Regions from separate parts of the Variovorax sp. P4_B10 genome, predicted to be linked through region 1. Evidence: predicted binding sites of a transcription regulator. Region 1 holds the regulator's gene; each other region holds the start of a gene.
The links. The regulator sigma-54, encoded in region 1, starts transcription at its own class of promoters, with help from an activator protein. The targets are predictions, from matches to a motif close to TGGCANGNAANCTGCTTT.
Positions count from the first base shown of each region.

Region 2: a site for sigma-54 is predicted at 2,011-2,028, ahead of AC1DXX_RS18250 (circularly permuted type 2 ATP-grasp protein). Genes of this name have one in related genera too.
Region 3: a site for sigma-54 is predicted at 3,652-3,669, ahead of nirB (nitrite reductase large subunit NirB). Genes of this name have one in related genera too.

Region 1 covers NZ_JBFUHN010000016.1:27,986-38,409, forward strand. Annotated here, with positions in the region: gene AC1DXX_RS10310 (fused MFS/spermidine synthase) at 1-268, shown strand, start outside; gene AC1DXX_RS10315 (hypothetical protein) at 341-760, opposite strand; gene argS (arginine--tRNA ligase) at 891-2,576, shown strand; gene AC1DXX_RS10325 (SPOR domain-containing protein) at 2,585-3,370, shown strand; gene AC1DXX_RS10330 (thiol:disulfide interchange protein DsbA/DsbL) at 3,522-4,169, shown strand; gene lptA (lipopolysaccharide transport periplasmic protein LptA) at 4,365-5,084, shown strand; gene lptB (LPS export ABC transporter ATP-binding protein) at 5,081-5,875, shown strand; gene rpoN (RNA polymerase factor sigma-54) at 5,894-7,477, shown strand; gene AC1DXX_RS10350 (phospholipase D family protein) at 7,488-9,086, shown strand; gene AC1DXX_RS10355 (LysE family translocator) at 9,097-9,744, opposite strand; gene AC1DXX_RS10360 (YceI family protein) at 9,758-10,384, opposite strand.
Region 2 covers NZ_JBFUHN010000037.1:22,207-32,630, reverse strand. Annotated here, with positions in the region: gene AC1DXX_RS18255 (DNA internalization-related competence protein ComEC/Rec2) at 1-1,927, shown strand, start outside; gene AC1DXX_RS18250 (circularly permuted type 2 ATP-grasp protein) at 2,057-3,568, shown strand; gene AC1DXX_RS18245 (alpha-E domain-containing protein) at 3,601-4,557, shown strand; gene glpK (glycerol kinase GlpK) at 4,633-6,126, opposite strand; gene AC1DXX_RS18235 (DeoR/GlpR family DNA-binding transcription regulator) at 6,525-7,292, opposite strand; gene glpD (glycerol-3-phosphate dehydrogenase) at 7,414-9,081, shown strand; gene AC1DXX_RS18225 (ABC transporter ATP-binding protein) at 9,081-10,154, shown strand; gene AC1DXX_RS18220 (ABC transporter ATP-binding protein) at 10,156-10,424, shown strand, end outside.
Region 3 covers NZ_JBFUHN010000080.1:12,808-23,231, forward strand. Annotated here, with positions in the region: gene AC1DXX_RS27465 (formate/nitrite transporter family protein) at 1-479, opposite strand, end outside; gene nirD (nitrite reductase small subunit NirD) at 532-876, opposite strand; gene nirB (nitrite reductase large subunit NirB) at 899-3,433, opposite strand; gene AC1DXX_RS27480 (glycosyltransferase) at 3,802-5,040, opposite strand; gene AC1DXX_RS27485 (TetR/AcrR family transcriptional regulator) at 5,037-5,681, opposite strand; gene AC1DXX_RS27490 (lytic murein transglycosylase) at 5,795-7,102, shown strand; gene AC1DXX_RS27495 (helix-turn-helix transcriptional regulator) at 7,318-8,379, opposite strand; gene AC1DXX_RS27500 (amidase) at 8,470-9,912, opposite strand; gene AC1DXX_RS27505 (branched-chain amino acid ABC transporter permease) at 9,923-10,424, opposite strand, start outside.

The sequences.
Region 1 (10,424 bases):
CGTGGCCTTCCATGTGACCAACCGCTTCCTGGCGCTGGCGCCGGTGGTCGCGAAGATCGCCGAGTCCAAGGGCCTGCATGCGGTGCTGGTGCACGACGACACCTCCGACACCGCGTGGCTGCGCGACACCGACTGGGTGCTGGTCGCGCGCGATGCGCAAACCCTGGCGCGCGAGCCGATAGGTGCTGCGGCATCCGCCATTGCGCCGGTGGCCGGCATGCGGCCCTGGACCGACGACTTCAACAACCTGCTGAGCGTGCTGAAGTAGCCGGCGTCGCGGCCATGAAAAAGGCCCGCACGCGGCGGGCCCTGTTTGCGCAGGCTGAAGCGCAGCGCGGCTTCAGGCCTTGGCGTCCTTTTCGCACTTCTTCATGAAGCTGCCCTTGGCGGCGCCGGCCAGCGGCTTGCCATTCTTGTCGACGGCCTTGGCTGCGCAAGCGGGCGCTGCGGCCGCCTTGGCGTCTTTTTCGCACTTCTTGATGAAGCTGCCCTTGGCGGCGCCGGCCAGCGGCTTGCCGTTCTTGTCGATGGCCTTGGCTTCGCAGCTCGCGCCGGCGGCGGGAGCCGCCGCGGTGGCGGGCGCTGCAGGGGCTTTTGCCGCAGGAGCGGCGGGCGTGGCAGGCGTGGCTGGAGTGGCTGGCGTGGCAGCGGGAGCGACGACGACAGGCGCCGGGGCTTTGGCCGGGGCCTTGTCTTGTGCCTGTGCGGCGCCGAAGGAGAGACAGGCGCCCAGGGCGACCAGGGAAAGGAACTTCTTCATGGTGATATGTCCTTGCAAGGTGGGTTGTGACAGGTGCCCCGCCCCGGGGCCGACCCTCCTAACGGGCCAAGGTAACGATCGGATGACGATGGTTAACTGTGTCCGGGTTTGCCCCCGGTAAAATTCGCAGATGCTATTGGTCAAACAGGAGCTGCTCGCGGCGCTCGCGAACACGCTCGAATCCCTCTCGCCCGGCGCCGGCTCCAAAGCCGCGTTCGAATCGCCCAAGGTGGCAGCGCATGGCGATTTCGCCAGCACTGCCGCCATGCAGCTCGCCAAACCGCTGGGCCGCAAGCCCCGCGAACTGGCCGAGCAACTGAGCGCCGCGCTGCTCGCCACCCCCGCTTTCGGCCAATGGGTCGAAGCCATCGAGATCGCCGGCCCCGGTTTTCTCAACATCCGCCTCAAGACCGCCGCCAAGCAGCAGATCGTGCGCGAAGTGCTGTCCGCCGGCGACGCCTTCGGGCAGCAGCCCGCCACCGGCGAGAAGGTGCTGGTCGAGTTCGTCTCGGCCAACCCGACCGGCCCGCTGCACGTGGGCCATGGCCGGCAGGCTGCGCTGGGCGACGCCATCTGCAACCTGCGCGCTTCCCAGGGCGACACCGTCTGGCGCGAGTTCTATTACAACGACGCCGGCGTGCAGATCCAGACGCTGGCCAACAGCACGCAGCTGCGCGCCCGCGGCTTCAAGCCCGGCGACCCCGAGTGGCCGAGCGGCGAAAAGGCGCCCGCCTACAACGGCGACTACATCGCCGACATCGCCGAAGACTTCAAGCAGAAGAAGACCGTCAAGTCGGACGACCGCGAGTACACCGCGAGCGGCGACATCGGCGACCTCGACGCGATCCGCGAATTCGCGGTGGCCTACCTGCGCCGCGAGCAGGACCTGGACCTGCAGGCCTTCCGCGTCCGCTTCGACAACTATTACCTCGAATCCAGCCTCTACACCAGCGGCCGTGTCGAGGCCGCGGTGCAGAAGCTCGTGGCCGCCGGCAAGACCTATGAGCAGGACGGCGCGCTGTGGCTCAAGTCGACCGACTACGGCGACGACAAGGACCGCGTGATGAAGAAGCAGGACGGTACGTACACGTACTTCGTGCCCGACGTCGCGTATCACATCGCCAAGTGGGAGCGCGGCTTCCACAAGGTGGTCAACATCCAGGGCACCGACCACCACGGCACCATCGCGCGCGTGCGCGCCGGCCTGCAGGCGGCTGGCGAGGGCATCCCCGAGGGCTACCCCGACTACGTGCTGCACACCATGGTGCGCGTGATGAAGGGCGGCGAAGAGGTCAAGATCAGCAAGCGCGCCGGCAGCTACGTCACGCTGCGCGATCTGATCGAGTGGACCAGCACGGACGCCGTGCGCTTCTTCCTGCTGAGCCGCAAGCCCGATACCGAATTTCTCTTCGATATTGATCTGGCGTTGGCTCAGAACAACGACAACCCGGTCTACTACGTGCAGATGGCGCACGCGCGCATCTGCAAGATGCTGCGCGATTGGGGTGGCGAAGTCGCATCGTTGAGCACGAGCGATCTGTCCTCATTGGAGGCGCCACAGGCACAGACCCTCATGCTGCAGCTTGCCAAGTATCCCGAGATGCTGACAGCAGCAGCGAAGGATTTTGCGCCGCACGACGTGACCTTCTACCTGCGCGAGCTGGCGTCCAATCTGCACAGTTACTACGACGCGGAACGCGTGCTTGTTGACGACGAAACGCTCAAAAAAGCCCGCCTTTCGCTTGTCGCAGCCTGTGCGCAGGTGCTGCACAATGGCCTCGCGATTCTCGGCGTCAGTGCGCCGAGCAAGATGTGAACCTCACCATGAAGAAGACAACCAGACAACGCGGCAACATCGTCATCGGCCTGATCATCGGGCTGGTGCTCGGCCTGGGGGTCGCGCTGGGCATCGCGGTCTACGTGACCAAGGTGCCGATCCCGTTCGTGACCAAGACGCAGAAGGGCGGCGCCGAGCAGGACGAAGCCGAAGCCCGCAAGAACCGCGATTGGGACCCCAACGCACCGCTCGCCGGCAAGGCCGGCGCAGCCAGGCCCACGCCGCCGGCCGCGGCCGGTCCGGTCAACCCGGTCACCGGCGAGCCGGCCACCAACACCGCCGTCGCACCCGGCACGCCGCCGCCGCCCCCGGCGACCGCACCGGTGCCCGTGGTGGTCGCGCCCAAGCCGACGCGCGCCGCGCCGGTGCCGGCCGAAGCCAGTGCGCTGCCGCCATCGAACGATCCGCTGGGTGACCTCGCCCGGGCGCGTGCGGGCATCGGCGCCGGCTCGGGCTCGGGCTCAGGCAGCACGACCACGGCGTCCGCCGCGCCGAGCAGCAGCAACAGCAATGCGGCGGCATCCTCCGGTTCCGACCCGTTCATGTACTTCGTGCAGGCCGGCGCCTTCCGCACCACCGACGACGCCGAGGCCCAACGCGCCAAGCTGTCGCTGATGGGCGTGGAGGCCAAGGTCACCGAGCGCGAGCAGGCCGGCCGCACGGTCTACCGTGTCCGTGCCGGCCCGTTCAACAAGAAGGACGAGGCCGACCGGCTCAAGGAGCGGCTCGACGGCGGCGGCCTGGAGTCGGCCCTGGTCCGCGTGCAGCGCTGAGCAAGCAACTGCCACGAATAGCCTTTAAGCTTCGCCGCGCGGCGTTTGCCGCCACCATCCATCGCCTTGGGCGCGCCGTGTGCACTGTGCATCGGGGGAACTCCCCGCCGCGCGCCGGCTCAGTCTGCCGTACAACAGGAGAATTCTTTCAATGAAACGTCGTGACTTTTCGCTGGCCGCCACTTCGCTCGGGCTGCTTTCGCTGGCCGCCAACCCGGCCCGCGCCCAGGCGCTCGCGCCCAAGGCCGGCTCCCAGTACCTCGTGCTCGACAAGCGCGTGCCGGTCGATGCCCCGGCCGGCAAGATCGAAGTGGTCGAGTTCTTCTCGTACAACTGCCCGCACTGCAACGACTTCGAGCCGGCGCTCGAGGCCTGGGCCAAGGCGGCCCCGAAGGAAGTGGCCTTCCGCCGCATTCCGGTGCCGTTCGTGGGCAACGACGTCGAAGCCAAGCAGCGCCTGTACTACGCGCTCGAAGCGATGGGCAAGGTCGACGAATTCCAGCCCAAGGTCTTCAACGCGATCCACAAGCAGCGCCAGAACGTGAACGGCGATGCCAACATCATTGCCTGGGCCGCGGCCAACGGCCTCGACGGCGCCAAGTTCAAGGAAGTCTTCACCTCGTTCGGCGTGGCCAGCAAGGCCAAGCGCGCCTCGCAGATGACCGATGCCTACAAGGTGGCCGGGGTGCCGGCGATGGCCGTTGCCGGCCGCTGGTACGTGGATGGCGAAACCGCTGGCAACATGACCAACGTGCTCCAGGTCGTCACCTACCTGATCGGCGAAGCAAAGAAGGGTTAACCCCCGGGCTGCGCGGCACTTCGTGTCCGCTGCGCCTACCCCCTTGCAGGGGGCGACACCTGCGGCCCGGCGAAGCCGGTTTCGCGGTGTCTCCCCTGAGGGACACCCGGCCCGCCTTGGCGGGCTTTTTCATCCGCGCTGGTGGGCTGGTGCAATCCGCCGCATACAATGGTTCAGAGCAAGTTTCGTGCCTCTATGACATTGCATTCTTACCCTACCACTCCCCCCCTCATTCGTCGCATCGGCCACCTGGCCATCGGCGCGCTGTTGCTGGCCGGCCTCGCCTCGGGCGCCCTGGCCGAGACGGCCGACCGCACCAAGCCGATGAACATCGAGTCCGACTCGATGCGCTACGACGACTTGAAACAGACCAGCGTGTTCACCGGCAACGTGCTGGTCACGAAGGGCACGATCATCATCCGCGGCGCGCGCCTCGACGTGCGCCAGGATGCCGAGGGCTACCAGTACGGGGTGGTCACGGCGGCGCCGGGCAAGCGGGCCTATTACAAGCAGAAACGCAATGCGCCCGACGAGTGGATCGAGGGCGAGTCCGAAGTCATCGAGTACGACAGCCGCGCCGACAACGTCAAGTTCATCCGCAATGCCGTCATGCGCCGCCTGCTGGGCGCCACGCCGAACGACGAAAGCACCGGCGCACTGATCGTCTACGACCAGAGCAACGACACCTACACGGTCAACGGCTCCACCGTGCCGCCGAACACCGCCGTGAACGCGGCGAATCCGGGCGGACGCGTCAGGACCATCCTCACCCCCAAGGCGGCCGCCGCACCGAAGCCCGGCGCCTCCGCCCCGGCGGGCGCGAAACCTGCCGCGGCCCCGGCCCCCACACCCGCGCCTGGCACCGGCCTGCGCTCGACCACCACGCTCAGTGGAGAGGGAGAAGGGCACAAGTGATCGAAACCGCCGGAATCCAGGAAGCCAACAACGTCCCGGGCAGCCGCCTGGTCGCACGCGGCCTGCAGAAAAGCTATGGCAGCCGCACGGTCGTCAAGGACGTCTCGCTCGACGTGCAGAAGGGCGAAGTCGTCGGTTTGCTCGGCCCCAATGGCGCCGGCAAGACCACCTCGTTCTACATGATCGTCGGGCTGGTGCGTGCCGACGCCGGCGAGATCACCATCGACGGCGAGCCCATCGCCCACATGCCGATCCATCGCCGTGCGCGCATGGGCCTGAGCTACCTGCCGCAGGAAGCCTCGATCTTCCGCAAGCTGACGGTCGAAGAGAACGTGCGGGCCGTGCTCGAGCTGCAGCGCGAACCCGACGAAAGCGGCAAGGTGGTGGCGCTTTCCAAGAAGCACATCGAAGAGCGCCTGTCCGAGCTGCTGGCCGACCTGCGGGTCGACCACCTGCGCGACTCGCCCGCGCTCGCGCTCTCGGGCGGCGAACGCCGCCGCGTCGAGATCGCGCGCGCGCTGGCCACCCAGCCGCGCTTCATCCTGCTGGACGAGCCTTTCGCCGGTATCGACCCGATCGCGGTCATCGAGATCCAGCGGATCATCAGTTTCCTGAAGGAGCGCGGCATCGGCGTGCTCATCACCGACCACAACGTGCGTGAAACGCTGGGCATCTGCGATCACGCGTTCATCATCAGCGACGGGCATGTGCTGGCACAAGGCACACCCTCGGAGATCGTCGACAACGCCGAAGTACGCAGGGTGTACCTGGGCGAGCACTTCCGGATGTAAGGGAGGGTCGCGTTCTCCATGAAGCAAGGGCTGTCCCTTCGCGTCTCGCAGCATCTGGCGCTCACGCCACAGCTGCAGCAGTCGATCCGGCTGCTCCAGCTCTCCACGCTCGAACTGAGCCAGGAGGTCGAGCAGATGCTGGACGAGAACCCGTTCCTCGAACGCACCGCGGAAGAAGCGGCGCGCGAGGAATTCGGGCTCGATGCCGTCGACACACCCGTGCCGCGCGAGGAGGCCGGCGAGAGCGAATTCGCCTCGGCGCCGGCCAGCAGCGCGACGACCGCCTCCACCGACACCGCGGCAACCAGCGACGCCGATGGCGCCACTGCCGACACCACCGAGCGCGAGCCCGACTGGGAAGGCGACGGCACCGTCGACATGGCGCCCGACGACAGCGAGTGGGGCAGCGATGCGCCTGCGCGCCAGAACAACCTCGGCGACGACGAACGTGCCGACGCCACCGAGCTCGCGCGCAGCCAGGAATCGCTGCAATCGTTCCTGCACCGCCAGGCGCTCAGCCTGCGCCTGAACGAGAACGACAGCGCCGCGCTGCGCTTCCTGATCGAATCGCTCAACGACGACGGCTACCTCGAAGACTCGCTGCCCGCGCTGGCCTCGGGCCTTGCGGGCGACGACAACGACCAGTTCGACGAACTCGTGCACCACTTCCAGATGGCGCTCGGCCTGCTGCAGAGCCTGGAGCCCGTCGGCGTCGGCGCGCGCGACCTGGGCGAATGCCTCGGCATCCAGCTGCGCGCACTGGCCAGCGAGGACGAGGCCGAGGAGGCAGCGCTGGTCCGCAAGACCGCCATCGCCATCTGCAAGCAGCCGATGGAGCTGCTCGCGCGGCGCGACTTCAAGCGCCTGGCCACCCTGACGCGCACCAACGAAGAGCTGGTGCGCTCGGCGCTGCAGATCATTGCGCGCCTCGAGCCCAAGCCGGGCCGCCGTTTCGTCGACGTCGAGCGCAACATCGTGATTCCCGACGTGATCGTCACCAAGATCGGCCGCGGCACGAACGTGAAGTTCCGCGTCATGCTCAACCCCGAGGTGATGCCGCGCCTGCGCGTGCACGACATCTACGCCGGTGCGCTCAAGTCGCACAAGGGCGAGGGCAGCCAGGCGCTGTCGCAGCGGCTGCAGGAGGCGCGCTGGTTCATCAAGAACATCCAGCAGCGCTTCGATACCATCCTGCGCGTGAGCAATGCGATCGTCGAGCGTCAGAAGAGCTACTTCGTGCACGGCGAGCTCGCGATGCGGCCGCTGGTGCTGCGCGAAATTGCCGACGAGCTGGGCCTGCACGAATCGACCATCTCGCGCGTGACCACGGCCAAGTACATGTCCACACCGTTCGGCACGGTCGAGCTCAAGTACTTCTTCGGCTCGGCGCTCGGCACCGAGACCGGCGGCAATGCGTCGAGCACCGCGGTGCGCGCGCTGATCAAGCAGTTCGTGAGCTCCGAGAGCATCAAGAAACCGCTGTCCGACAGCCAGATTTCCGAGATGCTGAAGGAGCAGGGCATCGAGTGCGCGCGGCGCACCGTGGCCAAGTACCGCGAAGCCCTGCGCATCGCGCCCGCCAACCTGCGCAAGGCACTGTAGAAAGCCGCCGATGATCCGTCGCCTGCTGTCGTGTTGTGGGCACTGGGTCTTCGTCGTGGCGGCATCGTTGCTGTTCGCAGGCTGCGCCACCCTGCCCGACGAAGCGCCACGCCCGCCCACCAAGGCCCTCGCCGTCTCGGCCGACACGGCCCTCGGCAAGATCGCGCTGGCCTCCCAGCCCGACCCCGACCTCAGCGGCTTCCGCCTGATGCCGGGCGGCGACTTCGCCTTCGACACCCGCATCCAGCTCGCGCGCCGCGCCCAGCGCACGCTCGACGTGCAGTACTACCAGATCGAGAACGACGAGACCGGCCGCTACCTGCTGCGCACCCTGCGCGATGCGGCGCAGCGCGGCGTGCGCGTGCGGCTGCTGATGGACGACCTCTACACCTCGGGCGAAGACGAACTGCTGCTCGGGCTGGCCGCCACGCCGAACGTCGAGCTGCGCCTCTTCAATCCGTTTCCGGCCGGGCGCGGCAGCCTGCTGCGGCGCTTCACCGCCTCGCTCTTCGACTTCAGCCGCGTCAACCGGCGCATGCACAACAAGCTCTTCATCGCCGACGGCGCGATGGCGGTGGCGGGTGGCCGCAACATCGGCAACCAGTACTTCAGGCGCAACTCGGGCCAGAACTTCATCGACCTCGACACCTTCGTGACCGGCGCGCTGATCCCGCGCCTGGGCACCCTGTTCGACCAGTACTGGAACAGCGTCCATGTGCGGCCGATCCAGTCGGTGGTGGCGAGCGGCCTGTCGCGCGAGAAGCTGCAGAAGCGCTTCGACGCCGCCACCGGCCCCGACACCACGCCGCCGCCGCCGAAGCCCGCCCCCAACGACCTGCTGGGCTACAGCCCGCTGGTCGAGGACCTCGACACCGGCAAGCTCGGCCTGATCTGGGCCATCGCCGAGGCGTACGCCGATTCGCCCGAGCGCGTGATCGGCAAGACCGCCTCGTACGGCGGCGTGCCGCTGCTCGACGTCGACAGCGTGCGCTACAACGTGGTCGAGCAGATGCGCCGCGCGCGCTCCGAGGTGACCATCGTCTCGCCCTACCTGATCCCGGGCGCCGCGGGGCTCGAGGTGATGCGCGAGATCCGCCGGCGCAACGTGAAGATCAGCGTGGTGACCAACTCGCTCGCCGCCACCGACGAGCCGCTGGTGCACACCGCGTACCGCCGCTACCGGCCCGAGATGCTCACGCTCGGCGCCGACCTCTACGAGCTGAGCACCACGCGCACGCGGCGCAGCGTGCGGCTCGGGTTGTTCGGCACCTCGGTGGGGCGGCTGCATGCCAAGTCGGCGGTGATCGACCGGCGCATCCTCTTCGTCGGCTCGATGAACTTCGATCCGCGCTCCGAGACGCACAACACCGAGATCGGCCTCTTCATCCGCAGCGCCGAGATGGCGCAGCAGACGCTCAAGCTCATCGACGTGCTCAAGCAGCAGGGCGCCTATCGTCTGCGCTTCGCCGAAGGCAGCGCGTCGCGCATCGAGTGGATCAGCGAAGAAGCGGGCAAGACCACGGTGCTCGACGAGGAGCCCGACTCCGGCTTCTGGGACCGCACGATGCTCGAACTGCTGGCGCCGCTGACGCCGGAGAGCCTGCTGTAGACCCGGCCGGTCAGTTGCCGCGCACGGCCGACCAGACCAGCCGCAGGCCCAGCAGGCCCATCACGCCGCCTGCGGCGCGGTCGATCCAGACCTTGTAGCGCAGGTAGGCCGAACGCGGCGCCGCCGAGGACAGCGCCAGCGCGACGATGGCGTACCAGCCCGTCTCGATGCAGAAGATCACGACCGGCACCGCGAGCGCCAGCACCAGCGGCACCTCGCGCGGCAGGAAGGCCGCGAAGATGCTCGCGTAGACCACGGCCGTCTTCGGGTTGCTGACCTGCGTGGCCAGCCCCAGCAGGAAGGTGCGCCCGCCGCGGCCCTGCTGCCCGGGCGATGTGCCGGCTGCATCCTGCGTCATCGTGAGCGGCTGCCGTGCGCCGCGCCAGATGCGGATGCCGAGGTAGATCAGGTACGCGCCACCGAAGCCCTTGATGGCGAGGTAAAGCCCCGGCACCGCGAGAAACGCCGCCTGCAGTCCGGCCAGCGCCGCAATTGCGAAGACGATGCCGCCTGCGCCCATGCCCAACGCCGCGGCCAGCCCGTCGCCGCGCGAAGCCACGGCCGTGCGCGCCACCATGACGAAGCTCGGGCCCGGGCTCATGGCGCCGACGGCCATGGCGCCGGCGATGCCGAGCAGGGAAAGCGTGGTGTCCATCATCGCGTGGCTCCGGCTATTGCTGCACGTTTACCGCTTCGACCTGCACCAGCAGCTTCACCTTGTTCTCGAAGCCGAAGTTCAGGCCCCAGGTGATGCCCCAGTCGCTGCGCTGCACGGTGGTCTCGAAGTCGCCGCCGCACACCTGGCGGTTGATCAGCGGGTTGAGGTAGCAGTTGAAGCGCACGGCCTTCAGCGTCACCGGCTTGGTCTGGCCCATCAGCGTGAGCGTGCCCGGCACGTCGACCACCTTGTCGCCGCTGATGTCGATGCGGTCGGCCACGAAGCGGCCGGTCGGGAATTCGGCGACGTTGAAGAAATCCTTGCTCTGCACATGGCGGTTGAGCAGGTCGACGCCGGTGTTGATGGTGCCGATGTCCATCGTGATGTCGACCTTGCCGCTGGTGCCCGTGCCATCGATCTGCACCGAGCCGTCCTTGGTGCTGAAGCGGCCGCGGTTGGTGGTGGTGCCGTAGTGGCCCATCTCGTACATCACGAAGGTGTGCGTCGGGTCGATCACGTAGCTGGCGTTCTTCGCGGGGCCGCCCGCAGGTTTGGCGGCCACGGGCGGGGTGAATTCCTGGGCCGAGGCCCACGGGACGACCGTGGCCGACAACACCGAGGCAAGGAGGAGCTTCTTCATGGCGGTGGGTGTGTGGAACATGGAAGAGTGCAATGAGAAA
Region 2 (10,424 bases), on a different contig from region 1:
ACGATGGCGCATGACGGTGCGGCTCAGGGCGCCCCATGGCAATCTCAATCCGCACGGTTTCGACAGCGAGCTGTGGCTGTGGGAGCAGGGCGTGCATGCCAGCGGCTATGTGCGCACGGGCGTGCGCGATGCGGCGCCCCAGCACCTGGCTGCCACCTGGCGGCACCCCATCGAGCGCGTGCGGGAGGCGGTGCGCGACGCGGTGTTCGAGCGCGTACTTGACCGGCGGCAGGCGGGCGTGATCGCTGCGCTGCTCACGGGCGACCAGGGCGCCATCGACCGCGCCGACTGGGACGTGTTCCGGGCCACCGGCGTCGCGCACCTCATGTCGATCTCGGGGCTGCACATCACCATGTTCGCCTGGCTCGCCGCGCATGCCGTCGGCGCACTGTGGCGATGCAGCAGCCGGTTGATGCTGCGCCTGCCGGCGCAACAGGCTGCGCTGGCGGGCGGTGTGCTGCTCGCGACGCTCTATGCACTCTTCAGCGGCTGGGGCGTGCCCTCGCAGCGCACGGTCTGGATGCTCGCGACGGTGGCGCTGCTGCGCCTGACCGGGCGGCGCTGGCCGTGGCCGCATGTCTGGCTGCTGACGGCCGCCGTGGTGGTGGCGATCGACCCCTGGGCCCTGATGCAGGCTGGCTTCTGGCTCAGCTTTGTCGCGGTGGGCGTGCTCTTTGCCACCGATTCGACAGGGCCGGCCGGGAGGAAAAAGGGCGCTGCAACCCGGTTGCTCCTGTTCTTTCGCGAGCAATGGGTGATCACGCTGGCACTCACGCCGCTCAGCCTGCTGCTGTTCCAGCAGGTGTCGCTGGTCGGCCTGATCGCCAACGCGATCGCGATTCCATGGGTCACCCTGGTGGTCACGCCGCTGGTCATGCTGGGGGCGGTCGTGGCGCCGATGTGGGACGTCGCGGCCTGGGCCGTGCAGGCGCTTGCCGTGCTGCTGCAATGGTTCGCCGGGTTGCCTTTCGCCACGCTGTCGATGGCTGCGCCGCCCTGGTGGATGGCAGCCTGCGGCGTGGCTGGCGGGGCGCTGCTCGCCATGCCGCTGCCATGGACCGTGCGCGCGCTCGGGCTGCCGCTGTTGCTGCCGGTGCTGTTGTGGCAGATGCCGCGGCCGGCAGCCGGTGAGTTCGAACTGCTCGCAGCCGACATCGGGCAAGGCAACGCGGTGCTGGTGCGGACGGCGACGCACAGCCTGCTCTACGACGCGGGGCCGCGCTACAGCCTCGAAAGCGATGCCGGCCACCGCGTGCTCGTCCCGCTGCTGCGAGCCTTCGACGAGCGGCTCGACATGCTGATGCTGAGCCACCGGGACATCGACCACACCGGCGGCGCTCCCGCGGTGCTTGCGATGCAGCCGCAGGCCGCGCTGCTCAGCTCGATCGAGGCCGAGCATCCGCTGCGTGCGCAGCGCCCCGGCGAGGTCTGCGAGGCCGGYCGGCAATGGGACTGGGACGGGGTGCACTTCGAGCTGCTGCATCCGCTCGCGTCGGACTATCTTGCAGGCGCCAGGCCGAATGCGATCTCTTGCGTGCTGCGCATCGGCAACGGCCGGGCGACCGCGCTGCTGGCCGGCGACATCGAGCGCGACCAGGAGCGCGCACTGGTGCAGCGCGGCAGCCCGCTCGCGGCCGATGTCCTGCTGGCGCCTCACCATGGCAGCAAGACCTCGTCGAGCGCCCCGTTCCTCGATGCCGTGCACCCGCGCATCGCGCTGGTCCAGGCCGGCTATCGCAATCGTTTCGGGCACCCGGCGCAGGAGGTGGTGGCGCGCTATGCGGAGCGCGGCGTGCGCGTGATCGACAGCGCCCATTGCGGTGCTGCACGCTGGACGAGTGTCCAACCCGGCGGCGTGGTCTGCGAGCGCGAACGCCGTGCGCGCTACTGGCAGCACCGCATGCCCGAAAGCCGGTCGAGCGACTGAGCGGCAGCATCCCCTTCGAACGGCATCCAAAATCGCTCTGCACATCAAAAAGACCGGGGTCGGCCCAATCCTAGGGCTTCTACTGGCCCTGAACTTGCTAAGCTATGGCTCAAGGAGATTGGTCGTTCCATGCACAAATTCGATGAGATGTATGAGCAGTTGCCCTACGCGGGGGCTGCAATCCGACAGCACTACAAGCGCTACGACCAATGGCTCGCGAAGCAACCCGGTGAGGTGATGCGTTCGCGGCGTGAAGAGGCGGAAATGATTTTCCGCCGGGTCGGCATCACCTTCGCGGTGTATGGCGCCAAGGACGAGGACGGCTCCGGCACCGAGCGGCTCATCCCGTTCGACCTGCTGCCCCGCATCATTCCCGCCCACGAGTGGGAGAGCATGGAAAAGGGGCTGGTGCAGCGCGTCACCGCGCTCAACCGCTTCCTGCATGACGTTTATCACGACCAGGAAATCATCAAGGCCGGCATCATTCCGGCCGAGCAGATCCTGAACAACGCGCAGTTCCGCCCCGAGATGATGGGCGTGAGCGTGCCGCACAACGTCTACTCCAACATCTCGGGCATCGACATCGTGCGCGCCCCCGATGCCCAGGGCAACGGCGAGTACTACGTGCTCGAAGACAACCTGCGGGTGCCCAGCGGCGTGAGCTACATGCTCGAAAACCGCAAGATGATGATGCGGCTCTTCCCCGAGCTGTTCAACCAGAACCGCATCGCGCCCGTGGCGCACTACCCCGACCTGCTGCTCGAAACCCTGCGCGCCAGCGCGCCGGCCGCCACCGCCGAGCCCACGGTGGTGGTGCTCACGCCCGGCATGTACAACAGCGCCTACTTCGAGCATGCCTTCCTCGCGCAGCAGATGGGCGTCGAACTGGTCGAGGGCCAGGACCTGTTCGTCAAGGACAACTTCGTCTACATGCGCACCACGCGCGGGCCGAGGCGCGTCGACGTGATCTACCGCCGCGTCGACGACGACTTCCTCGACCCCGAGGTGTTCCGCCCCACGTCCACGCTCGGTTGCGCGGGCCTGATGCGCGCCTACCGCGAAGGCAACGTCGTGATCTGCAATGCAGTCGGCACCGGCGTGGCCGACGACAAGTCGATCTACCCCTATGTGCCGAAGATGGTCGAGTTCTACCTCGGCGAAAAGCCGATCCTGAAGAACGTGCCGACCTACATGTGCCGCAACAAGGACGAGCTGCAGTACACGCTCGACAACATGAAGGACCTGGTCGTCAAGGAAGTGCACGGTGCCGGCGGCTACGGGATGCTGATCGGCCCGGCCGCCACGCAGGCCGAGATCGAGGACTTCAAGAAGGCCGTGATCGCCAAGCCCGACGGCTACATCGCGCAGCCCACGCTGAGCCTGTCGACGTCGCCGACCTTCGTCGACGCCGGCATCGCACCGCGCCACATCGACCTGCGCCCCTTCGTGCTTTCGGGCAGCGAGGTGCAGATGGTGCCCGGCGGCCTCACGCGCGTGGCATTGAAGGAAGGTTCGCTGGTGGTCAACTCGTCGCAGGGCGGCGGCACCAAGGACACCTGGATTCTCGAAGCCGACCGCACGTCCAAGCCCAAGGCGGCGCAGTCGCAGAGCCAGAGCCAAACCCCGTCACCGTCGGTCTGAGTGCAAGAAGCAAGGAACTAGGAGAACAAACGATGCTGTCACGCACCGCCGATCACCTCTACTGGATGTCGCGCTACACCGAGCGCGCGGAAAACACCGCGCGCATGCTCGACGTCAACTACCAGACCTCGCTGCTGCCGCAGTCCGCCGAAGTCGCCAAGTACGGCTGGCAGGGCGTGCTCTCCATCAGCGAGCTGCTGCCCTGGTACAACAAGAAGTACGACCAGATCACGCCCAACGACGTGATGGAGTTCATGGTCAAGGACGAGAGCAATGCCTCGTCGATCGTCTCCTGCCTCAAGGCCGCGCGCGAAAACGCACGCGCCGTGCGCGGAGCGCTGACCACCGAGGCCTGGGAAACCCAGAACACCACCTGGCTCGAGGTCAACCGCATGCTGCGCGCAGGCGATTTCGAACGCGATCCCGGCCAGTTCTTCGAATGGGTCAAGTTCCGCTCGCACCTGTCGCGCGGCGTCACGCTCGGCACGATGCTGCAGGACGAGGCCTTCCATTTCTCGCGCCTCGGCACCTTCCTCGAACGCGCCGACAACACGGCGCGGCTGGTGGACGTGAAGTTCCACGCCCTCAACAGCGAGTTCTTCGGCGCCGCCACCGAGGAAGACCAGGAGTACGACTTCTATCACTGGAGCGCGATCCTGCGCAGCGTCTCGGCCTTCGAGGTCTACCGCAAGGTGTACCGCGACGTGATCAAGCCCGAGCGCGTGGCCGAACTGCTGATCCTTCGCGCCGACATGCCGCGTTCGCTGCATGCCAGCCTGGTCGAGGTGGTGAGCAACCTCGCCAAGGTGCAAAACGAACAGAGCGCCGAAACGCAGCGGCGCGCCGGCAAGCTGCTGGCCGACCTGCAGTACGCGAGGGTCGACGAGATCCTGGCGACCGGGCTGCATGCGTACCTCACGCAGTTCCTCGACCGGGTGAACGAGCTGGGCGGACGGATCAGCCAGGACTTTCTGGTGCCCGCGCACTGAGGCCATCCCCCCGAGGGCTGCCAGCGGCAGGTGCCCCGCACAGCACATTGCACTCGGGCATCTGCCCGCAAGGTCTCAGGTCGCCGTGGCCTGCCGCACGGCGCGCTCCCAGCGCGCCATCGATTCCTCGGCCTGCGCGCGGCCCATGGTCGGCATGAAGCGGCGCTCCACCTTCCACAGCTTCGAGAGCTGGCGCGCATCGCTGTACACGCCCGTCGACAACCCCGCGAGGTAGGCGGCACCGAGGGCCGTCGTCTCGATCACTTCGGGCCGCACCACCGGAATGCCCAGCAGGTCGGCCTGGAACTGCATCAGCAGGTCATTCACGCTCGCGCCGCCGTCCACGCGCAACTCGGCCACCGGCTTGCCGCCGGCGGCCACCGCGTCGCGGCTCATGGCCTGCAGCAGCGCGGCGCTCTGGTAGGCGATGCTTTCGAGTGCGGCGCGCGCGATGTGCGCGACCGTGGTGCCGCGCGTCAGGCCGGTGATGGTGCCGCGCGCATCCGCATCCCAGTAGGGCGCGCCGAGGCCGGTGAAGGCCGGCACCATCATCACGCCGCCCGCATCGGGCACGCTCTCGGCCAGCGACTGCACTTCGGCGCTGCCCTTGATGGCCTTGAGGCCGTCGCGCAGCCACTGCACCACGGCGCCGCCCACGAACACGCTGCCTTCCATGGCGTATTGCGGTTTCGCGTCGGTCTGCGCGGCGCTGGTCACGAGCAGGCCGTTGTGCGAGGGCTGGAACGCGCCGCCCGTGTGCATCAGCAGGAAGCAGCCGGTGCCATAGGTGTTCTTGGCCATGCCGGCCTCGAAGCAGGCCTGGCCGAAGAGGGCGCTCTGCTGGTCGCCCGCCACGCCGCCGATGGGCAGCGTGTGGCCGAGCAGCGCGGCATCGGTGTCGGCGAAGTGCGAGCTCGACGGCTGCACCGTCGGCATCAGCGCAGCGGGAATATCGAGCGCCTTCAGCAGGTCCGCGTCCCATTCGTTGCGGTGCACGTTGAACAGCATCGTGCGCGAGGCGTTGCTCACGTCGGTCACGTGCACTTTGCCGCCTGTGAGCTGCCACATGAGCCAGCTGTCGACCGTGCCGAAGGCCAGTTCGCCGCGCTCGGCCTGCGCGCGCGCGCCGGGCACGTTGTCGAGCAGCCAGCGCAGCTTGGTGCCGGAGAAGTACGCGTCGATCACCAGCCCGGTCTTCTCGCGGATGGTGTCGGTCATTCCTTCTTCGCGCAGCTGCGCGCACAGCGGTTCGGCGCGCCGGTCCTGCCAGACGATGGCGTGGTGCACCGGCTGGCCGGTCTTGCGGTTCCACAGCACGGTGGTCTCGCGCTGGTTGGTGATGCCGATGGCGTGGATGTCGGTGGGCTTCAGCTTCGCCTTGACGAGCACTTCGCGCGCGGTGGCGATCTGGCTGCGCCAGATTTCCATCGGGTCGTGCTCGACCCAGCCCGGCTGCGGGTAGATCTGGGTGAGCTCCTTCTGCGCGATGGCGACGATGTGGCCTTCGCGGTCGAACACGATGCTGCGAGAGCTCGAGGTGCCCTGGTCGAGGGCTAGCAGGTAGGTCATGGGGTGGGTGTTCCTCGGGGTCTGATCAGGCGTTGAGGCTTGTCTTGTGCTCTTGGTGCTGTTGTTCTTGGCGCTGTTGTCCGGGGCGCGTGCACAGGACACCGGGTGCTCCCCTCCGCGAATGTCCCCCGCTTCGCTCCTCCTTTATTTCGCTGCGGGGAGCACCCGGTGCCCTGTGCACGAGGGACGCAGCGCTTGTGCGAGCCGATCAACCAGTGCTCTGAGCGATCACGCTGGCGGTGTGCTCTGCGCAGCGAAATAAAGGAGGAGGCATGCGGCCCTAGGCCGCGCCGGGGGACATTCGCGGAGCAGAGTACACCGTCGGCGTGATCGCGCCCTGAATAGCGCACGGCAAACACAACGCGACGACGAACAAAAAAACAAGCCGTCATTTCAATTCAATCGCGCGCAATCTCGAGGCGCACCTGCGCAGCGTGCAGCAGGTCGGCAAAAGGCGCAGGCGGCTCCGCATCGGTGAACAGCCGGTCGATCTGCGACAGCGTGCCCAGCTGGATCATCGCGGGCCGGTTGAACTTGCTCGCATCCGCCGCGAGCCACACCTCGCGTGCCTGCGAAATGATGGTTTGCGCCACCTTCACCTCGCGCAGGTCGAAGTCGCGCAGCGACCCGTCGGCCTCGATGCTCGACACGCCGATCAGCGCAATGTCGACCTTGAACTGGCGGATGAAGTCGATGGTGGCCTCGCCCACGATGGCGCGGTCCCGTGGGCGCACCGAGCCGCCGGCCACGATCACTTCGCACGAGGTGTTGCCGCTCAGGATGGTCGCCACGTTCAGGTTGTTGGTGATCACGCGCAGCCCGGTGTGGCGCAGCAGCGCCTTGGCGATCGCCTCCGTGGTGGTGCCGATATTGAGGATCAGCGAACAGTCGTTGGGCACCAGCTCGGCCACGCGGCGGGCGATGCGCGCCTTGCCTTCGGCATGCAGGGTTTCGCGCTGCTGGTAGCCGATGTTCTCGGTGGTCGAACTGGGCACGCGCACGCCGCCGTGAAAGCGCGTCAGCAGGCCCTGGTCGGCCAGCCGCTGCACGTCGCGCCGCACGGTCTGCAGCGTCACGCCCAGCATGTCGGCGAGTTGCTCGACCGTGACGGAGCCGCGCGTGCGCACGGTGTCCAGGAGGTTGATCTGGCGCGGATTGGAGTTCACAGGGGCGTCGTGGAGAGCGTAAAGACTGTGGGGAGGGTACAGGGCGCGTCACTTTAAAGCGAAAGAAAACGAAGCGAACTAAGGGAAAACTCGGGGGAAAATCGCGCTAAAAGGAATCCAAATGAAAAAACCCGAAAATACAATGGCGCCCTTCGGTGACCAAAGTCACGATTCAACGGGCCCATTTCCTGTGAGCGATTTCTCCTCCAATTCGCCTGCGCCGGCAACCGATTGCGATGTGCTGATCGTCGGCGGCGGCATCAACGGCTGCGGCATCGCGCGCGACCTCGCCGGGCGCGGCTGGCGCGTGGTGCTGTGCGAAAAGGACGACCTCGCCTCGCACACGTCGTCCTCGTCCACCAAGCTGATCCACGGCGGACTGCGCTACCTGGAGTACTACGAGTTCTCGCTCGTGCGCAAGGCGCTGCAGGAGCGCGAGGTTCTGCTCAAGAGCGCGCCGCACATCATGTGGCCGCTGCGCTTCGTGATGCCGCACGACCCTTCGATGCGGCCGGCCTGGATGATCCGCATCGGCCTGTTCATGTACGACCACCTCGCCAGGCGCGAAGTGCTGCCGGGTTCGCGCAGCGTCGACCTGCGCAGGCATGCGGCCGGCAAGCCGCTCAAGGACCAGTACAAGCGCGGCTTCGTCTATTCGGACGGCTGGGTCGACGACGCGCGGCTCGTGGTGCTGAACGCGCTCGATGCCCAGGCGCGCGGCGCCGAAGTGCTCACGCGCACCCGCTGCACCCATGCGCAGCGCGGCGCCGACGGCTGGACCGCCACGCTCGCAGGCCCGCAGGGCACGCGCACCGTGCGCGCCCGCGCCGTGGTCAACGCCGCGGGCCCGTGGGCCGAATCGTTCCTGCGCGGCGTGGCGCAATCGGCCAAGGGCGAGGCGCTCGCCACCAAGAGCCTGCGGCTCGTGAAGGGCAGCCACATCGTGGTGCCGCGCCTGTTCGAGCACGACCACGCCTACATCTTCCAGAACCCCGACAAGCGGATCATCTTCGCGATTCCCTACCAGGACGAGTTCACGCTGATCGGCACCACCGACATCGAACTCAACGGCGACGACCCCGGCGCCGCACGCATTGCCCAGGAAGAGATCGACTACCTCTGCACGCAGGCGAGCCGCTATTTCGAGAAGGCCATCGTGCCCGCCGATGTGGTCTGGACCTACTCGGGCGTGCGCCCGCTGCTCGACGACGCGTCGGGCGACCCCTCGGCCGTCACGCGCGACTACATGCTCGAGTCGAACACCACGGCCGCGCCGCTGCTGTCGGTGTGGGGCGGCAAGATCACGACCTTCCGCAAGCTCGCGGAAGACGCGGCCGACGAGGTCGGCAAGATGCTGGGCCAGTCGAATGCGCAGCGCCCCGCTTGGACCGACGGTGCCTTCCTGGCCGGCGGCGACCTGTCGGCGTGGATCGGTGCTGCGAAGCGGCCCGACGACGATTTCGAGCGCTTCGTGTCGGCCGTGCAAGCCAGGTATCCGTGGCTCTACGGCAAGCTGGCGCGCCGGCTCGCGCGCGCCTACGGCGCACGGGTGTCGGAACTGCTCGGCGATGCGAAGTCGCTGGCCGATCTGGGGGCTGCCGTGGCGCCCGACCTGCATGAGCGCGAACTGCGCTTCCTGCAGGACCACGAATGGGCCGTGAGCTCGGACGACGTGCTCTGGCGCCGCTCCAAGCTCGGCCTGCACTACACGCCGGCCGAGCGCGAACAGGTTGCGATCTGGCTGCAGGCCAACGCAAGGAACGACAAGATGGAAGAGGAGGTGCGCTGATGCAGCTGACACTGGAGCGCGTCACCAAGAAGGTCGGCGCGCAGACATGGCTCTACGAACAGAGCATTGCACCCAAGAGCGGTGCGGTGACCGTGCTGCTGGGCGCCACGCAGGCCGGCAAGACCAGCCTGATGCGGCTGATGGCGGGGCTTGACACGCCGAGCACGGGCAAGGTGCTGGTGGACGGCAAGGACGTGACCGGCATGCCGGTGCGCGAGCGCAACGTCGCGATGGTCTACCAGCAGTTCATCAACTATCCCTCGCTCAAGGTGGCCGACAACATCGCCTCGCCGCTCAAGCTGCGCGGCGAGAAGAACATCGATGCGCGGGTGAAGGCACTGGCCGACAAGCTGCACATCGGCATGTTCCTCGACCGCCTGCCGGCCGAGCTGTCGGGCGGGCAGCAGCAGCGCGTGGCGCTGGCGCGCGCGCTCGCCAAGAACGCACCGCTCATGCTGCTCGACGAGCCGCTGGTGAACCTCGACTACAAGCTGCGCGAAGGCCTGCGCGAAGAGCTCACCCAGCTCTTTGCCACCGGCGATTCGACCGTGATCTACGCGACCACCGAACCCGGCGAGGCGCTGCTGCTGGGCGGCTACACGGCCGTGATGGATGCGGGCGAGCTGCTGCAATACGGGCGGACCGCCGAGGTGTTCCATGCGCCGCAGTCGCTGCGCGTGGCGCGCGCCTTCAGCGACCCGCCAATGAACCTGTTGGCCGGCACCGCAACGGCAGGCCGCGTGCAACTCGCGGGTGGCCCTGCGCTGGCGCTGGCATTGCCCGAAAGCGTTTCGGGCGCCGTGACCGTCGGCCTGCGCGCGAGTGCATTGAACGTGGGCGCGGGCGAGGGCGACATCGCCTTGCCCGGCAAGGTGGAGCTGGCCGAGATCTCGGGCTCCGACACCTTCGTGCACGTTGAAACCGCGGTGGGCGAACTGGTGGCGCAGCTCACCGGTGTGCACCGCTTCGAGCTGGGCGCTTCGATCACGCTGTATTTCAGCGCATCGCAAGCCTATGTGTTCGATGCCAGCGAAAAGCTGGCGCTCGCGCCCGCATGGCGCAAAGGAAACTGAGATGGCACGCATCGATCTCGACCTGGCCCACGCCTACCGCGCAAACCCCGCGCAGGACAGCGACTACGCGCTGCTGCCGCTGAAGATGAGCTTTCGCGATGGCGGCGCCTACGCCTTGCTTGGCCCCTCGGGCTGCGGCAAGACGACCATGCTCAACATCATCTCGGGCCTGCTCGTGCCTTCGCAGGGCACGGTGACCTTCGATGGCCGCGACATGACACGCGCCACGCCGCAGGAACGCAACATCGCGCAGGTGTTCCAGTTCCCGGT
Region 3 (10,424 bases), on a different contig from region 1:
CCGGCGGCGCCGTGCGCGGCATAGCCCACCGTGCGGCCTTCGCCGATGTGGCCGAGCTTCTCGCCGATGGCGTTGGGCGCCTCGCTGAAGCCGAAGGTGAAGATGATCGCCATGAACACCGCCACCGTCAGCGCGCCTGCGAAGTTGCCGACGAACACGAGGCTCCAGTTGCGCATGACGCCGCCCCAGGTGGCGCCGGGGCGCTTGTCGAGCACGGCGAGCGGCGCGAGCGTGAAGACGCCGGTCAGCAGGTCGAAGCCCATCAGGTACAGCATGATGAAGCCGACCGGAAAGAGCATCGCGCCGACCAGCGCGTTGCCGGTGTTGACGGTGATGGAGACGGCGAAGGCCGCGGCCAGCGCCAGGATGGCACCGGCCATGTAGGAGCGGATCAGCGTGTCGCGGGTGGACATCAGCAGTTTGGATTCGCCGGCATCGACCATCTTGGTCACGAACTCGGCGGGGGCTAGATAGGCCATCGGGATTCCTTGAAGAAACGGAGAGAAGAACGAAGGGTCGAAGGCGCGCGGCTCAGGCCAGCGCGACGAGCACGCGGCCTTCCTGCACGCGCACCGCATGGGCTCGCACCGAGTACTCGGGCGCTTCCAGGCACTCGCCGCTGCGCAGGTCGAAATGGTTCTTGTAGAGCGGCGAGGCGACGACGATCCGCTCCCCCAGGCTGCCGACCAGTCCGCGCGACAGCACGCTCGCCTGCGCCTTGGGGTCGACGTTGTCGATGGCATACAGGGCCTGTTCGCGGCCCACGCTGAAGATCGCGACATGCACGCCCTCGACGAGCGCGCAGACGCCGGTGTCGGGCAGGATGTCGGCGGCCGCGCACACGGCGGTCCATTGGAGGGAGTCGGTGGTGGTCATCTGGCATGTCCTCGGGTGTTCATCAGACGGTTTCGGTATCGGTCGCGGCTTCGGCGGCGCGCTCTTCCGCGCGGGCCGGGCGGATCTGGCCGCGCTCCTTCACGAACACGATGTGTTCGTCGGGCTTCTCGCTGTTGACGAAGGAGCGGAAGCGCTGGCGGGTGGCGGGGTCGTTCACCGCGGTCTTCCACTCGCACTGGTAGGTGTCCACCACGTCCTGCATCTGCGCTTCGAGCTCGCCGGCGATGCCCAGGGTGTCCTGGACCAGCACGCCCTTCAGGTAGTCGAGCCCGCCCTCGAGGTTCTCGCGCCAGGTGCTGGTGCGCTGCAGGCGGTCGGCCGTGCGCACGTAGAACATCAGGAAGCGGTCGATCAGCTGGATCAACTGGGCCTTGGTGAGGTCGGATGCGAACAGCTCGGCATGGCGCGGCTTCATGCCGCCGTTGCCGCAGACGTAGAGGTTCCAGCCCTTCTCGGTGGCGATGATGCCGACGTCCTTGCCCTGCGCCTCGGCGCATTCGCGCGTGCAGCCCGACACGCCGAACTTGATCTTGTGGGGTGCGCGCAGGCCCTTGTAGCGGTTCTCCAGCTCGACGGCCAGGCCCACGCTGTCGTCGACGCCGTAGCGGCACCACGTCGAACCCACGCAGCTCTTCACCGTGCGCAGCGACTTGCCGTAGGCGTGGCCGGATTCGAAGCCGGCGGCAATCAGCTCTTCCCAGATGGCTGGCAGCTGCTCGACGCGCGCACCGAACATGTCCACGCGGGCGCCACCGGTGATCTTGGTGTAGAGGCCGTATTTCTTGGCCACGTGGCCCACGGCGATCAGCCCGTCGGGCGTGACCTCGCCGCCGGGCATGCGCGGCACGACCGAGTAGGTGCCGTCCTTCTGGATGTTGCCGAGGAAGTAGTCGTTGCTGTCTTGCAGGCTCGCGAGGTTCTTTTTCAGCACGAATTCGTTCCAGCACGACGCGAAGATGCTGGCGGCGGTGGGCTTGCAGATGTCGCAGCCCAGGCCCTTGCCGTGCTTGGCGAGCAGGTCTTCGAAGCTGCGGATCTCGCCCACGCGGATCAGGTGGTAGAGCTCCTGGCGCGAGTACGCAAAGTGCTCGCAGAGGTGGTTGTTGACCGCCATGCCGCGCTTGGCCATCTCGACCTTCATGACCTGGCCGACCAGCGCCACGCAGCCGCCGCAGGTGGCGCCGGCCTTGGTGCAGGCCTTCATCTCGGCGACGGTGCATGCGCCCTCGCCCACGGCCGCGCAAATCTGCCCCTTGGTCACGTTGTTGCACGAGCAGATCTGGGCGCTGTCGGGCAGCGCATCGACGCCGAGCCCCGGCCTGGCCTTGCCGTCGCTCGCGGGCAGGATCAGGAACTCCGGATCGGCGGGCAGCGCGATGCCGTTGAGCGCCAGCTGCAGCAGGGTGCCGTATTCGGCCGCATCGCCGACCAGCACCGCGCCCAGCAGCTGCTTGCCGTCGTCGCTGACCACGATCTTCTTGTAGATCTGCTTGCGCTCGTCGACGTACTGGTAGGCGCGCGCGTGCGGCGTCTTGCCGTGGGCGTCGCCGATGCTGGCCACGTCCACGCCCATCAGCTTGAGCTTGGTGCTCATGTCGGCGCCGGTGAAGGCGGCGTCGTCCTGCCCGGCGATGTGCTTCGCGGCAACGCGGGCCATGTCGTAGCCCGGTGCGACGAGGCCGAAGGTCTGTTCGTTCCAGGAGGCGCACTCGCCGATCGCGTAGACGTCGTGGTCGCTCGTGCGGCAGTGGCTGTCGATCGCCACGCCGCCGCGCGGGCCGACTGCCAGCACCGACTGGCGGGCCAGCTCGTCGCGCGGGCGGATGCCGGCGGAGAAGACGATCATGTCCGTCTCGAGGTAGGTGCCGTCGGCGAACACCATGCGGTGCCGCGCGGCGGCGCCGTCGGTGATCTCCACCGTGTTGCGTCCGGTGTGCACATGCAGGCCCAGCGCCTCGATGCTGTTGCGCAGCGCGCGCCCCCCGCCCTCGTCGACCTGCACCGCCATGAGCCGCGGTGCGAACTCCACCACATGGGTTTCGAGGCCCATGTCGCGCAGTGCCTTGGCGCATTCCAGGCCCAGCAGGCCGCCGCCGACGACCACGCCGCTCCTGGAGCGGGCGCCGCAGGCCTTCATGGCTTCCAGGTCCTCGATGGTGCGATAGACGAAGCAGTCGGGCCGGTCGCGGCCGGGCACCGCCGGCACGAACGGTGCCGAGCCGGTCGCCAGCACGAGCTTGTCGTAGGCCACCACCTCGCCATCGGCCGTGGTGATGGTGTTGTTCCGGCGCTCGATGGCCACGGCCCTGGCGMCCAGGCGCAGCGTGAAGCCGGTCTTTTCGAAGAAGCCCGGCTCGACCAGCGAGAGGTCTTCCGCGGTCTTTCCCGCGAAGAATTCGGAGAGGTGAACCCGGTCGTAGGCCGGACGCGGCTCTTCGCAAAGCACTGTGACCTGCGCTTGTGCGAGACCGAGCTCGTGGAGTTGCTCGAGAAACTTGTGGCCCACCATACCGTGGCCAATGACTGCGATTTTCATGTCGGGTCCTGCAGACAACCGGCCGCGCGGGTGCAGGCCACCCGACACGCAGCCTGGAGACGGCGTGTCGCAGTGGAGCCCCCGCGTGGAACGGATGCGAGTCGGGTTGGAACGGACGTACTGCCAGCTTGTGGGCTTGCAGTGCGCTCGGATCCGCCGTCGTTAGCGGAGGCACTGAGTGAACCGCGGCAGCTGTGCCGCGGGACAGTGCAGGACCTGATGCAACATCCGTGCCGGGAAAATCTGCGGCCGGGCGGGTCTCCATCGCACCAAACCCGGCGCGACCTCGCTGCAAGGCGCCGCCCGATGCGCCGTTGTGGCGCATGCATCTCCCCGTTTGGTGCGGCCGAGGCGACGCGGACTCTGCGTCAACCGGTGGACTGCAGGCTCTGCTCGATCATCCCGACAGCCTGCGCCAGCCCATTTTCGGCACGCATCCGCTCGCCCAATGCGCGCGCACTCGCCCGGACCTCCGGACGGCCGGCCAACGCAATGCCGCGCGCCAGGTCGTGCGCACCGAGGCGGCCGCCCGCGACCGCTTGCGGCGCCACCCCCGCCTGCGCCAGCCGGTGGGCCCAGAAAAACTGGTCGCCGGTGAACGGCACGACCACCGACGGCACCCCTGCGCGTGCAGCCGAATGCGTGGTGCCCGATCCGCCGTGATGCACCACCAGCGCCGTGCGCGGAAACAGCCAGTCGTGCGGCGTATCGCCCACCACGTGAAAGTTGGCGGGCAGGCCCTGGACGTCGATGCCGCTCCAGCCGGGATTCAGCACGGCGCGCCGCCCCCCGATGGCGTCCACCACCACGCGGCGCATGCGGCCGGCGTCGAAGCCGGTCATGCTGCCGAACCCGATGTAGATCGGCGCCTCGCCAGCCGCAAGGAATGCATTCAAGGCGGGTGGCGCCTGCCAATCGGACGCTGGCGGAAGCCACTGGCCGCAGGCCGCTGCGTTCGCAGGCCAATCGGTCGGCCGCGGCACCAGGCTCGGCGAAAAACCGTAGAGCATCGGGTGCGTGGTCCACATGCGCCGGCGCGGCGGCAGGCCGCACACTTCGGCACGCGCCGCGTTCACGGCCGGCCGGAATGCGCGCCACAGCATCGCGTTGACGAAGCGATGGCTCAAGCGGTTCAGGCATCGCGGAATGCGCGCTGGCGGCAGGAACGGGGAGGCGAAGTCGCGCGTGGGCGTGAGCGGAAACAGCCCCGCGCCGATGACCGGCACGCGCAGCGCATCGGCGGCCGAAAGGCCCACGAAAGCGGCCAGTCCCGAGCACACGATGGCGTCGCAGCCGCGCGCCGTCTCGACGGTCTGGCGCAGCCACGGCGTGGCGTTGGCATTGGCAATGGCTGCCAGTGCCTTCGCGGCCGCGCCCGGCCGCTCGCTGTGCGCCACCACGTTGGCGATGGCACCGCTCGCGCCGAGCGCGCCCCGGATGTCGCCGTCCAGCGCCTGCGTCCGCACACCGAGCTGGCGGGCCATGCCCAGCGTCGATTCGTCCGCCAGCAGGACCGATGCATGGCCGGCGTCATCCAGCGCGCGGCACAGTGCCGCAAGAGGACGCGCATCGCCCTCGGTGCCATAGGTCACGACGGCGATCTTCATGGGCGCTTCCTCTGCAGCGGTTTGCCGGCGGCGCGGGCACCGTTGGCAAAGATCTCGACGATCACCGCGAATTCGCGGCCCAGTTCCAGCCCGGGCAGCGTCAGCCAACGCATCAGCGCGCCGAAGTACAGATGGTGCAGCAGCGACGCCAGGTGCTCGGCCGGCACGTCGGCACGCAAGGTGCCGTCTTCTTGCGCATGTTCGATCAACAGCGCGAAGAGCCCCGCCAGATCGCGCGGCCGCTCGTCGGTTTCTCTCCCGCCGATCTCGTCCTGGATGTTGAGAAAGCGAAAGCGGAAGTAGTCGAGCAGATAACCCCGGTGGCGCTGCGACCATTCGGCCGAGGCGTCGAGCAAACGCATCAGCCTCGGCTCGAAGCCGCCCGGCATGTCGACCACGTCGCGAAGGCGCTGCGTGTCGGCCGCCAGTTCCATGTGCACCCAATGCGCGAGGATCGCTTCCTTGGTGGCGAAATGGTTGTAGAGCGTGCCTTTGGCCACGTCGGCCTGCAGGGCGATCTGCTCCATGGTGGTTGCGTCGTAGCCGCTGGCTTCGAAGAGCTGCATGGCTGTGCTCGCGACATGGTCGAGCGTTTGCGCGCGCCGCCGCTCGCGGCGGCCGGGAACATCGGGGGCCAGCACTGCAGGTCCTTTAAATCTGAACGTCGTTCAAGTTTATACGATGTTCATTAATTTCCTTCAACCATCGAGGGGCGAGGCCACGCCGGTTCTGCGCGAGGGTGAAAATCCACGGTATGCACCAAGCCCACTTTCCGTCGCCTCGTCCCCCACGACTTGCCCTGACGGCGCTCGCAATCGCCCTGCTGGGAGGCTGCGCTTCGGCGCCGCCTACGGCACCGTCGCAGCCGTCGACCGCGCCCGCCCGAGCCGCACCAGCGCTTACTACACCCGTGCCCGCGGCCGCCGGCGAAGCGGAACTCCAACGGGGATTCTCACAATGGGTGGCGGACTTCCGCGCCACCGCGCGCACAAGCGGCATCAGCGAGACAACGCTGCGCAGCGCCTTCGACGGCGTCCAATACCTCCCGCGCGTCATCGAACTGGACCGTGCACAGCCCGAACTCACCCGCACGGTCTGGGACTACCTCGACGGCACCGTGACGGCCCAACGTGTCGCTGCCGGCCAGGACAAGCTCCTGCAGGTTCGCAACCAAGCCGAAGCAGCGGCGTCGCGCTACGGCGTGCCGCCCGGCATCGTGGTCGCCATCTGGGGCATGGAAAGCAATTACGGCAGCAATTACGGCAGTACCCTGACCATCGACGCGCTGGCGACGCTGGGCTTCGAGGGACGCCGGGGCGACTGGGCGCGTGGCGAGTTGCTCGCAGCGTTGAAGATCCTCGACAACGGCGACATCGATCGCGAACACATGGTCGGCTCCTGGGCTGGCGCCATGGGCCAGACCCAGTTCCTGCCGTCGAGCTTCCTGGCTTACGCGGTGGATGCCGACGGAGACGGCCGGCGCGACATCTGGGGCAGCATGGCCGATGTGACGGCCTCGACCGCCAACTTCCTGTCGCGCGCGGGATGGCAAGCGGACAAGCCCTGGGGCGTCGAGATCCGGTTGCCGGCTGGCTTCGACCACGGCCGCGCCGACGCAGCCATTCGCCAACCCACCGCCCAGTGGGCCGCCGAGGGGCTGCAAACCATGGACGGTCAACCGCTGCCGGAGTTTGCCGACGGCACGATCCTGCTGCCTGCAGGCGCGCGGGGGCCGGCCTTCCTGGTCGGCCCGAACTTCCGCGCCATCCTGCGCTACAACAACTCGACCAGCTATGCGCTGGCGGTCGGCCTTCTTGCGCAGCGCCTGACCGGCGGCTCCGGCGTGCAGGCGCCCTGGCCGCGGGATCTGGCCGCCCTCACGCGCAGCCAACTGCTCGAACTCCAGACCGCGCTCAACCAGCGCGGCTTTGCCAGCGGAACGCCCGACGGCGTGATGGGCTCGGCCACCCGTGAAGGGCTGCGCCGCTACCAACGCAGCATCGGGGTGCCCGCGGATGGCTATCCAAGCGCAGAGTTGCTTCAGCGCCTGCAACAGCGCTAGCTGGCGCTTCTTTCCCCTGCCCTACCTGTTTGACGCCGGCGCAGCGCACGCCCAAAGAGCGCCTGGCATTGCGAGGCAGCTCGACCCGGCCGCTGTGGGAGGAACTGCACACTTGGCTGGCGTTCGAGCGAAGGCGTGTGCCCGACGACAGTTCGACGGCCAGGCCATCGACTACAGCCTCGGGCACTGACTGGAAACCAGCGCACTGATCGCTTTCACCGCCAGTTCAGTGCGTCGTCAAGGGTGGAGCGACCAGTCGCTTCCGGTGCGGTGAGATCTTGCACGGAGGATATGCCCGATGCCGTCAGGTTCAGCTCTGGATTCAACGCCAGTTCTCGGACCAGTTCGGCTTTGCCGGACACTCCAAGCTTGCGATAAACCTCTCGCAAATGATGGCGCGCGGTATTCGGCGCGATGCCAAGTGCACGAGCCGCTTCCTTATAGCTCGCCCCCTCAGCGAAGGCACCAGCAACCTCGCCTTCTCGCGCAGTCAATCTTTCCAACGCAGAGTTGTGCCTCAGATCGACGAGCCAGAAGTCGGCGATCGGGTGGAAGCGCACCTTCAGTCGTTTGCCTCGATAGACCTGCCCGGAACTCAAGTGTTGCACCAGGACCGTTGGCACGCGAGGTCCTGTCCAGCCGGGCCATTCGCTTCTGATCAGATCGGTCAGGGCGTCGTCCGCGACATGAAGCACTCCCCGCCGATCGACGATTGCCAGGGCCGCATGTCCGCTGGCCTGTTGCGAGCGCAAGCGCTCCAGATGCAACATCCAGTTCGTGGTGAGTGCAGCTGTCAGATGCGGCATCACCCATTGCTTGAACTCACGCTCGGATTCGGAAAATGGTGCATCGTGCGCTGAGCGATACAACGACAGGAAGCTCATTTGCTTGATTTCGTTGAGGGGCATTGAGGTACACATGCAATGGGCGATCTCGAAGCCCTGCAGGACTTCACGCATACGCGCGCTGCCGCACATTGCCTCCTGATTCAGGTTCACCGTCAGTCCCGGTTCTCTCGCCGTGACCTGGGTCATCAGGTCCTCGCGCTGAACCTCGTTCAAGATGCCCGGGAACAACGAAGGCAGACGGTACAACGCAGAGGCGTGCACGTCCTCCAAGCCATCGGGGAGGCGAGAGCCAATACCCCACCATGCCGAATCGAAATGGATGTAGCGTCGCAAAGTTCCAAGGACTGCTTGCTGAAAATTCACCATCGGCTCGGTTCGAGCCATACAGTGAACTTCCAGCACGGCGCGACTGAACAGTTCTGTACTCATAACTATCACGCCTCCACCACGGTTTCTTTTCCTTGTCGACCTTCCCCACTTATGCTGAATTGTTGGACGCAACTCTGGAGCGACCAGGGTTCAAACTGCCGACAGGAGGCTTTTCATCTGCGCCAGCTGTCGGGCCCTCCAGGGCTTGGCACTTTCCAGCTCACCGGCCAGGCTCAGTAACGTTGCTTCGTCGCCAAAGCGACCACCAAAGTGCACGCCAATCGGAAGGCCGGACTCCGTCCAGCAGATGGGCAGAGAAATGGCTGGCTGACCAGTCATGTTGAACTGAGCCGTAAAGGGAATGTATTCGAATACTTGGCGCGCCCACTCCATGGCCGAGATTCCACCGCGGTTTTGGTTGTATACCCCATGTGGCGCAGGCACCTGTGCCAACGTCGGGGTCAACAGAACGTCGTAGTCGTTGAAGAATTGACCAAAGGTCCGCGAGATCTTGTTGTTGACATCGATCGCCCAGTACAGATCCGATGCCTTCATCATTCGACCTTCCATCCATGCCGCCAGCGTTACGGCTTCCAATGTGTCCGCACTTGCGCGCCTGCCGGTGGCAGATTCGGCCAGATCTACCAGATAGGCGATACAGCTGGACCAGTGGATATGCAATGCCCTAACGAACATGTCCCAGTCATAGGCAGGCTCTGCTTCGATCGTTTCGTGGCCCAGATCGTTCAGCACCTGAACTGTTTCGTGCACGGCTTGCACGCACTCAGGGGCAATTGCCGACCCCGTTGACGAGTGAGTGGTCCAGGCAATCTTGAGGCGCCGCGGCGGCGTTCGCGCGGAGTCCGCAAAGGACCTGGACGGCGGCACCGGCACGCCCGGGGCACCGGCGTCAGGGCCGGCCACCGAGTCCAACAAAGCCGCCGCATCTCGCACGCTTCGCGTGACAGCGAACTCGGCTCCGAAGCCGCTCAGTATTTCGCCTGCATCGGGTCCGGTAGGTATACGGTGCCTGGTCGGCTTGAGTCCGACCAAGCCGCAGCAGCTCGCAGGAATGCGAATCGAGCCGCCGGCATCATTGGCATGGGCTACCGGAACAATGCCCGAAGCCACCGCGGCGGCAGCACCGCCACTTGAGCCACCGGCACTGTAGCCACGCTTGTAGGGGTTGTGCACCGGCCCGAACAATCGCGGCTCGGTCGTGGGGTTGTAGCCGTACTCTGGCGTTTGCGTGGTGCCGGTCAAGCAAAGACCGGCACGGCGAAACCGCGTCATCAGTTCTGTGTCGTGTGCCCAAACCGTCCCTTGGGTGAGCGCCGATCCGTTCGAGAACGACACGTTCGCCGCATGCAAGATGATCTCCTTTATCAGGAAGGGAACGCCGAAAAAGTCGCCGTTCCGGTGCTCTTCAGAGATTTGCGGTTCCAGCCACTGCAAGACCGCGTTGATCCCCGGGTTCAGCCGATCGTTCTGGGCTTTGGCCAATGCCGCCAACTCCTGCGGGGTCACCTCTTTGCTTGCCACCAAATGGGCCAAGCCCAGACCGTCGTGTTCTATGTACTCATGTGCTTTCACGATAAATCTCCTATGACGTCGATCGAATGGCGCGTCGTGCACGCCATGCCCGGTATTGGGCCGGAATGCCCACCAACCCTTGCCGTGTGAACAACACGCTCGCCAGCATGATGAGTCCGATCAGCACCATGCGAAGCGGGCCTATGTCGAGCATCAACTTGTCGATCCCGACAACCAGCAAGGTTCCCAGAATGGCCCCTCGTGCGGTTCCCATGCCCCCAATCACGATCATGGCCAGCAAGAGCAAGAGGTTGTCCATGCCAAAGAGCGAGGGAGATGCGCCGCGAAAATGACTGGCGTAAAAGCCGCCTATCAGTCCCAAGGCGGCCGAGGAGATCAGAAAAACGCAGGTGCGGGCGCGTCGATAGTCGATGCCACACGCTTCGGCAAAGGCCTCCTGCTGCTCGGGTGCGCAGCGCAGCAACTGACCCAGGCGCCGGCCATTGACGGCGTGGTAGAGCCACAAGGCCAAGAGCATGACGACGAAGCAGCCGAGGTAGGCAACGACCTGT